DNA from 2 places in the Bradyrhizobium sp. Ses1 genome. Region 2 is predicted to be linked to the other one. Evidence: riboswitches for the same ligand, from Rfam matches in the RefSeq annotation. Region 2 holds a riboswitch; the other holds the start of a gene.
What was found. Region 2 has a riboswitch for S-adenosylmethionine ahead of AC5ZG5_RS35705 (hypothetical protein). Riboswitches for the same ligand answer to the same signal wherever they lie in the genome.
Positions count from the first base shown of each region.

Region 1 (4,320 bases), on a different contig from region 2:
GATGCTTCGCATCGCCCCGGAATGACGGAGGAGAGGTCTTCCGGAATGACGGGGAGAGTACTCAGCGTCCCTTCCCGCCCCTGCTCAGCAGGAACACGCCCTGTTCGCCGAACATGTTCCAGACCCACCACGGCAGGTTCAGCGGCACCGGGCGGCCGTAGAGGTCGAGCGCGACGGCGCGCTCCATCTTGACGTGGATCTCGTCGCAGAGCTGCACGAAATCCTTGATGGTGCAGAAATGAATGTTGGGGGTGTCGTACCAGGTGGCCGGCAGATTTTCGGTGCGCGGCATGTGCCCGCCGATCAAAAGCTGCAGCCGCATCTTCCAGAAACCGAAATTCGGGAACGAGACGATGGCGCGGTGACCGATGCGCAGGAGATTTTCCAGCACAGCCTTCGGCTGCCGCGTCGCCTGCAGCGTCTGCGACAGGATCACGTAGTCGAACGCATCGTCGGGATAGTTGCCGAGGTCGGTATCGGCGTCGCCCTGCACCACCGCGAGTCCCTTGGCGACGCAGTGGTTGACGCCTTCGCGCGACAACTCGATGCCGCGGCCATCGATGCCGCGACTCTCCAGAAGCTGCAACAGATCGCCGTCACCGCAGCCGACGTCGAGCACGCGCGACCCGGGCTCAACCATTTCGGCGACGAGAAGATGGTCCGGACGAAGGCTCGTGCTCGCCTGCGGCGCCAAGCCGGGCAGCGGCAGAGTTTGCTCCTGAAGCGCCATCACTTAAGCCCCCGCATCGCCAAGGCCGCGCGACTTGCCCGCCGAGTGCAGGAAGGCGCGCGAGATGTCGAAGAATTCGGGCACATCGAGCAGGAAGGCGTCGTGACCCTTGTCGGTCTCGATCTCCGCGAACGAGACCCGCGCGCTGGAGGCATTCAGCGCGTGCACCAGCGCCCGCGCCTCCGAAGTCGGAAACAGCCAGTCGCTCGTGAACGATACTACGCAGAAGCGGGTCTCGACGCCGCGGAACGCCTGCGCCAGCACACCATTGTGGTCGGCGGCGATGTCGAAATAGTCCATCGCGCGCGTCAGATAGAGATAGCTGTTGGCATCGAAGCGCTCGACAAAGGACGAGCCCTGGTAGCGCAGATAGCTCTCGACCTGGAAGTCGGCATCGAAGGAGAATGTCGGCAACTCGCGATCCTGCATCCGCCGCCCGAACTTGCGATGCAGCGCCGCGTCAGAGAGATAGGTGATATGCGCGGCCATCCGCGCGACCGCGAGCCCGCGATGCGGATGCGTGCCCTGGTCGACATAGCTTCCGCCACGCCAATCCGGATCGGCCATCACGGCCTGCCGGCCGAGCTCATGAAAGGCGATGTTCTGCGCCGAATGCCGCGTCGAGCAGGCGATCGCGAGCGTCGAGAACACGCGCTCCGGATAGGCCGCCGCCCATTGCACCGCCTGCATGCCGCCCATGGAGCCGCCGACCACCGCGAACAGCGTCTCGATGCCGAGTTGGTCGATCAGCATCGCCTGCGCACGCACCATGTCAGGGATGGTGATGATCGGAAAATCCAGGCCCCATACCTTGCCGGTCGCAGGGTTCAGCGAGGCAGGGCCAGTCGAACCCATGCAGCCGCCAAGCACGTTGGAGCAGATGATGAAGTATCTGGAGGTGTCGAGCGGCCGGCCGGGGCCGACCATGGTCTCCCACCAGCCAGGCTTGCCGGTCACCGGATGCAAATTGTTGACATGCTGGTCGCCGGTCAGGGCGTGGCAGACCAGAATGGCGTTGGAGCGCTCGGCATTGAGCTCGCCATAGGTCTGATAGGCGATCTGGAACGGCGCAAGGTCAATGCCGCAGTCGAGCTTCAACGGCTGATCCATGCCGAACTTCGCCACCAGCGAGGACGGATGATCGGCCTCATGGGCGCGATCCTCACCCTGAATCGACGGACTCTTGATCGACTGCACCTTGGTCATTTGTGGCGCCTTCCTCCGACGCGGAGGTCCCGGACAGAAATCAGACCATGAAAAACCCGGCCTGAACAAAGGTTCGGCCGGGATCGATCTGTCCCCGGCCTGTTTAGCGAATTCTTTAACGTGGCTGCAAGCCGGCCGGCTCAAATGACCACGAAGTGCTGGGAAAGTAGTCCCTTACCCGGCCTGCGTCAAGGCAAGTGGGGCCGTTAACCTAACCGTGACCTTTAGGCCGAGCTTGCACCATCTGGCCCCATGGGACAGAACGGGGGCTCGCACTTTCTCCCTCTCCCGCCCTTGCGGGGAGAGGGTTGGGGTGAGGGGCTCTCTCCGCGAACACGGTACCAGACGGATTCGCGGAGGCTCCCCCTCACTCGAAATTCAAGCTGCGCTTGAATTTCGACCTCTCCCCGCAGGCGGGGAGAGGTGAAGAGTCTGCTTGCTGATTGAAGAGAAACGACGGGCCCTAGCATGTCAAAACCGCCTCCGGCGCCGCCCTCACTGGCCGAGTTGCGCAAAGAGATCGACGCGATCGACGAGCAGGTTCATCACCTGTTGATGGCGCGTGGCGACATCATCGACCGCCTGATCAGGGTGAAGCAGACCCAGGAAGTCGGCTCCGCATTCCGGCCGGCGCGCGAGGCCTCCATGATGCGCAGCCTGGTCGAGCGCCATCGTGGCATCCTGCCGCTCGACACCATCGAGAGCATCTGGCGCGTCATCATCTCGACGTTCACCTACGTCCAGGCGCCGTTCTCGGTGCATGCCGACGTCTCGGTCGGCGAATCCATGATGCGGGATTCGGCACGCTTCCATTTCGGCTTCGTGGTGCCCTACGTCTCGCATTTCAGCGCGCAGGCGGCGGTCGAAGCGGTGGCGAAATCGAAGGGCGACCTCGCGCTGGTGTCGGCCATTTCCAGCCGCACGCCATGGTGGATCGACCTCGAGGCCGAGGGCGCGCCGAAGATCATCGCGCGATTGCCGTTCCTGGAGCGCGCCGATCATCCCGCGGCGCTGCCCGTGTTCGTGATCTCGCGCGTCGCCGACAACGCGATGGTGACCGAAGTCGAGATGTGGAGCGTGCGCGTTTCCGGCTGGAATGCCGAGATCGCCCGCGCGCTGGCCCCGCTCGCTGAAATCGTCGCGGTGCCGGACACCGCCTTCGACGGCGCGGCGCTTTTGGTATCGGTCGCCGGCCGCGGCTTCGAGGAGATCAAAATGGCCCTGATCCGCGCCGGAGCCTCGGTGCGCTCATCGGCCCTCGTCGGCAGCCACGCAACGCGCTATACGGTGCCCCCCCGCCCCTACAATCCGGAGCTAGAGAGTTAGAGATGTCCCGCCCCGTGCCGAATCCCGGCATCCTCGATATTGCGCCCTACACCCCCGGCAAGAGCCCGGTGGCGGAACCGGGGCGCAAGGTGTTCAAGCTTTCCGCCAACGAAACGCCCTTCGGTCCCTCGCCGAAGGCGATCGAGGCCTATAAGCACGCCGCCGAACATCTCGAGGACTATCCGGAAGGCACCTCAAAGGTGCTGCGCGAGGCAATCGGCCGCGCCTATGGCCTCGACCCGAGCCGCATCATCTGCGGCGCCGGTTCGGACGAAATCCTCAACCTGCTCGCCCACACCTATCTGTGCGAGGGCTCGGAGGCGATCTCCACCACCCACGGCTTCCTGGTCTATCCGATCGCGACCAAGGCGAACGGCGCCAAGAACGTGGTCGTGCCGGAGACCGACTACACCGCAAGTGTCGATGCGATCCTTGAGGCGGTCACGCCGCGGACCAAGCTGATCTGGCTCGCCAATCCGAACAACCCGACCGGCACCTATCTGCCGTTCGACGAGGTCAAGCGCTTGCGCGCAGGCCTGCCGTCGGACGTGCTCCTGGTGATCGACGCCGCCTATTCGGATTACGTGGTGCGCAACGACTATGGCCTCGGTCTCGAACTGTGTGCGACGACCGAGAACACGGTGATGACCCACACCTTCTCCAAGATCCACGGGCTCGCGGCGCTCCGCGTCGGCTGGATGTTTGGCCCGGCGCATATCGTCGATGCGGTGAACCGCATTCGCGGCCCCTTCAACGTTTCTACTCCGGCGATGCTCGCGGCGGTAGCCGCGGTCGAGGACACCGCGCATGTCGAGATGTCCAGGGTGCACAACGAAAAATGGCGGAGCTGGGTGACGGACGAGGTCCGCAAGCTCGGGCTGAAGGTGACGCCGAGCGTCGCCAATTTCGTGCTGATCCATTTCCCGACCGAAAAGGGCAAGACCTCGGCCGATGCGGACGCCTTCCTCACCAAGCGCGGACTGGTGCTGCGTGCCGTGAACAATTACGGCCTGCCGCACGCGCTGCGCATGACCATCGGCACCGAGGAGGCCAACCGC
Region 1 covers NZ_JCAMOQ010000001.1:445,246-449,565, reverse strand. Annotated here, with positions in the region: gene metW (methionine biosynthesis protein MetW) at 62-730, opposite strand; gene metX (homoserine O-acetyltransferase MetX) at 734-1,936, opposite strand; SAM riboswitch at 2,019-2,098, opposite strand; gene AC5ZG5_RS02145 (chorismate mutase) at 2,405-3,262, shown strand; gene hisC (histidinol-phosphate transaminase) at 3,265-4,320, shown strand, end outside.
Region 1: linked by a shared signal. The riboswitch ahead of metX (homoserine O-acetyltransferase MetX) and the one ahead of AC5ZG5_RS35705 (hypothetical protein) in region 2 are both predicted to bind S-adenosylmethionine.

Region 2 (4,320 bases):
TGTATGGTCAACTTCCCGCGATGCGCCTGCTTGAAGTGACGCTGATTGCTCTTTTCCCGCGGAAGTGGGAGTGGCAGGTCTGGGAAGCCGACATGCTGTTGATGAGCGGCCAAGAGACTTCGCGGGAAACGGCTCCGATTGAAGGGAATAGCGCCCTGTTTTACTTACTTCGGCGTCCGACATGGCGATTCGCAGCGCCTGACTCGAATCATGTCGACTCCCGGATGAAAAGGGCGTCTAGTCGCTTACATCATCGCACTGCCCCCGGCTCATATCGGTGACTGAGAGTTCGGTAACGCTCCCGCCAAATCGAACAGGGAGTAGTGGCATGTCGCATCGTCGACGTTTCAAGTTGTCATCATCCACATTCGAATACCGCCTAACGCAAGAAGCGATCAGCCTGCGCAAACAGGCCGAAGGCATGCCCCATGGCATTCGTCGCGACGAGCTTCTGCGGAAGGCCCGCCAGATAGATGCTGCCTCTCACGTTAATAAGTGGCTGACTTCGCCAGGAGTGCGGGCTCCGACATAAATTCCAGTGCTCAAGCCCGGATAGAAGCCGCAGTATCAGCCCCATACCGATAGGTGATAGCCGGTGTAGTCGACCTTCTAACGGTTCGACGCCCGGCCCAACGCTTCGGCTACGCGCTGCTAGGAATTCAGCCAAGGAGAATTGACATGAAATGGAACAGCAGAGTTCTCCGTTCCTACAACCACAAACTCGAATGCGCTTTGCTTGTTGCGTTGCTGGGTGTGATCACTTTTTGGCTCGCAGTCTGATCGAATGCCACTGCCGCGCTACCACTCGTTAAATTTCCTGGCGGTGCGGAGCGCCGTTCGCCCAAAGGCAGGTCCACTATTCGATTCGGATCGGATTGAACATGAAAGCGTCGTGCGTGCTCGCATTGTTATGACGCTGGACAATTTGATTACATTGCGAGATCTATTGAACAGTTCGATGCGGCAAACGCCAGCTCCTTCCGCCAGTAGCCGGGCCATCAAGGCCCATTAGCGGCGCGCTCGGTATGCTGCCATGCGAAGCGGCGACGATTTCAGCGTCAGCAACGAATTTTCGAAGCGAAAGCAAATCCGACATCTTTTGTGCGAGCACATCGGTATCTGACGCGAGTTGCTCGCAAAGCTCTTTGGCACTGCGTGTTGAAGCGCGCATACCAGCCGCCCTCCTTCTTTGGAAAGGAAGTAACCTGATATGACCGGGAAGGTTCGGTAATTAACTTATTGTACCTTTATTTTTTATATATCATTTAATTTCACATTAAATGTCAGTCGGCAATAGAGGAGAAGGCAATGAAGGTCGGTTTTGGCGCAATTTCCCCTGTCATTGCAGGCTTGCGCAGGCGCGCGCGGTCAGAACAAAAACGTCAACGGAGCCCCCGGGCCGATCGCAAAGCCAAATAGCCTTCTCAAAAATCCCATAAGCTCTTCCGCCAAGCAGCTGGCGCACCTGACTCGCCGCCTGCTTTCTTTCAGCAGCTTCGGCCTCAAGCTGTTGGTTGAACGCGAGGAGTTCGGCGAGGCGACGCCGCCGTCCCGGACGATAATCAGCGAAACGTAAGTCGCTTTCGGTCGATAGTCGCAGCCTCGGCTCTCCGATCATCCTTCATAGTCATGCCACGCCATCTCTACTGTTAATCTCTTCGCAAAAGGCGCGAAGCTTCGCCGGTCCCCCGCCTCGCTTACAGTAACCACAATAAAATTGGTTGCGAGAGGCAGATATCTCGATGAAATGCTTTCGGCGCGCACAATCCGCAATCCAGGCGATCGTGTTGTGGCCTGCAGGTCGGGGATTGGAGCTGAAGGTCTCGCGCCGCAGTGATAATTGTGGCCTCATTACCATGCTGATCCACTTCTGCCGCCATCGTATTCCGTCTTAACTCCTGCTCGAAGGCATCAACAATGCCCGCCATCTCTTGGCTTGTCAGCAGGCCGGCCATGTAGGGCGGCTCCGAGCCTGAAAAATGAAGGCGAGAGCGGAGTAGTCTGTTCATTAGGATGCTCGCCGCTCCGCGCGGACTTCCGGCGCGAGCCGCTCCGGTCACACAGCCACAACTGATCTTCCGCTTGATCCAGTCGCGATCGCCGCGCTCACGTGCGGTTAGACGCTCCCGCGTGGAGTTGTCAGTGGATGTAGTCAGCGACCACAGCCGGTCACCGCGGTCATCAAGTGCAAGAAAAAGAGCTTCGTGAATAGTGTCGATTCCGACGTTTAGGTGCCATGCTCCAGCAAACACCGCGTGATCGGGAATATCCCCCTTGATGCTGTGGCTGATGACTCCACGGATCGACGAATGCGCCCTGGTGCTTATCGGGGCGATCCAAAAACATGTCAGACATAAAAATAACCTCCGTCGCACTGGCGAGGAGGCTGACGGCCGCGCGACCCGTATCGTTGCCGAATTGGCCGCATCTCCTTGCGGAAAACCACCTTGCCCGGGATGGCAGGTCGGCGAGGCGTCAGCCTCTTCTTGATGCACGATCAGTATAGCAGGTTCGGATAGTTCTTCCAGAGCGGTCACTAGCACCGCAGTCGGGCGGATAAAGAGACCCGCCCCTCTGCGGATCGGGACCGCGGACTTGGGCGACTGCGGAGCCGGGCCGCTCTCGGAAGCTTGCTAAATACGAATTAGGGTACCGGACGCGTTTGCGGCTTCGCCCTGCCATTTTGGACGGTCATTGGCTGCCCTACTGACAACGAATCTTTGGGCGGCCGATTGCCTCGATGCGTGGTGGCTTAATCGGGACGTCGAGGATAGTGGTGCGCTGTTGCCGTAGTCTGCCGGATGCATCGGAGCGGGGCGATGGTGTCGCAGTTGATGATGTTGATCTTGTGCGACATCGTTCAACGCGAATACGCATACGAGCAAGCACAAGGGCTTCCCGAGGCTAAAGTTGGCGTGTCAAACGCTTTTACGAGGAAGCAAAAAATGGACCGCAACGTAGCATGAAGAACAATTGGAATTTCACCTATCGGTCTTGATCAGAAGTGGCGCGCGCATAGTCAAGTTGGAGCGATCGTCCTGAACGGTCACGCTGATGCAGATGTACTTTCAGCTTAACCCGCTCGTAAATCTCTCTTGCTTGAGCAACAAGTCTACCGCTTCGATGATTCCATTTCATGGATGTGCATTGCAATACGCGATCAGTTCACGCTCAAGCTCTTTCAGGCAAGCCCGGGGCACGGTAGCCAAAGAGCCACGCCTGCCGCGGCCTGAATTGCTGAACTGGACTCACCCGACTTGAGAACCGTTTAGACTGTGCTATGTTGGTCTTTTGATGCGCCACCTTGGAATTCCGAGTTCACGATCCAGGGGAGCACTATGGTCGCGAAAGAGATTTCGCTGAGCGCCAACCGTATCGGGAAGATGGCCCCCGGTGCTGATAGTGCCGGGGAGGGAATACCCCGCTCGCCGCGCTCTAATCACGGCGTGCGCCGTCGCGAATTACTCATAACCACCGCCATGACTTTGGTGTTTTCGGCGACCTCTGCTCGCGCGCTAGTCGTCAAGGGCAGTTTGCCGTGGGGACCAAGTGCCGGCACTCCACCAACAGCGGTGCGGCCTGGGCCATGGGCGTATTTCACTCCGGAGGAAGGAGCTGCCGTCGAGGCCCTCGTCGACCGGCTGATCCCGCCGGACCCGCAGACGCCGGGGGGCAAGGATGCCGGCTGTGCGGTCTTTATCGACCGACAACTTGCGGGATCCTATGGCAGCGCCGAGGGGCTCTACATGCACGGGCCCTTCGCCGACGGAACGCCAGAGCAGGGAGATCAGTCGCCGTTGACCCCGGCAGCGCGGTATCGCCAGGCGCTGGCCGCATTGGACAAATATTGTCGCGCCACTTACGCGGGAAAGCCGTTCGCCCAGATTCCCGACGATGAGAAGGACAAGGTTCTCTCCGCGCTGGAGAAGGATCAGGTGCAACTGGAAGGAACCAGCAGTCGCGCGTTCTTCGAGTATCTGCTGCAGAACACGCGGGAGGGGTTCTTCGCTGACCCAGTTTACGGCGGCAACCGCGACATGGTCGGTTGGAAGATGATCGGATTTCCCGGCGCGCGCTATGATTACCGCGACTGGGTTGAGCGGCACAACGAGCGCTATCCGCTGCCACCCGTTGGCATTGCTGGCCGACCCGAATAGGCGCCAAAGGCGCGTTTCGTCCGGAGTATCGGGAATATGACGCGCAAATTGCCAGCAACTGATGTGGTGATTGTCGGATTGGGCTGGACTGGCTCCATCCTGGCGCATGAGCTGACTGGTGCCGGATTGAACGTGGTGGCGATCGAACGCGGCCCGTGGCGCG
Region 2 covers NZ_JCAMOQ010000048.1:11,496-15,815, reverse strand. Annotated here, with positions in the region: gene AC5ZG5_RS35715 (hypothetical protein) at 944-1,171, opposite strand; gene AC5ZG5_RS35710 (hypothetical protein) at 1,322-1,576, shown strand; gene AC5ZG5_RS35705 (hypothetical protein) at 1,698-1,955, opposite strand; SAM-I-IV-variant riboswitch at 2,397-2,498, opposite strand; gene AC5ZG5_RS35700 (gluconate 2-dehydrogenase subunit 3 family protein) at 3,339-4,157, shown strand; gene AC5ZG5_RS35695 (GMC family oxidoreductase) at 4,194-4,320, shown strand, end outside.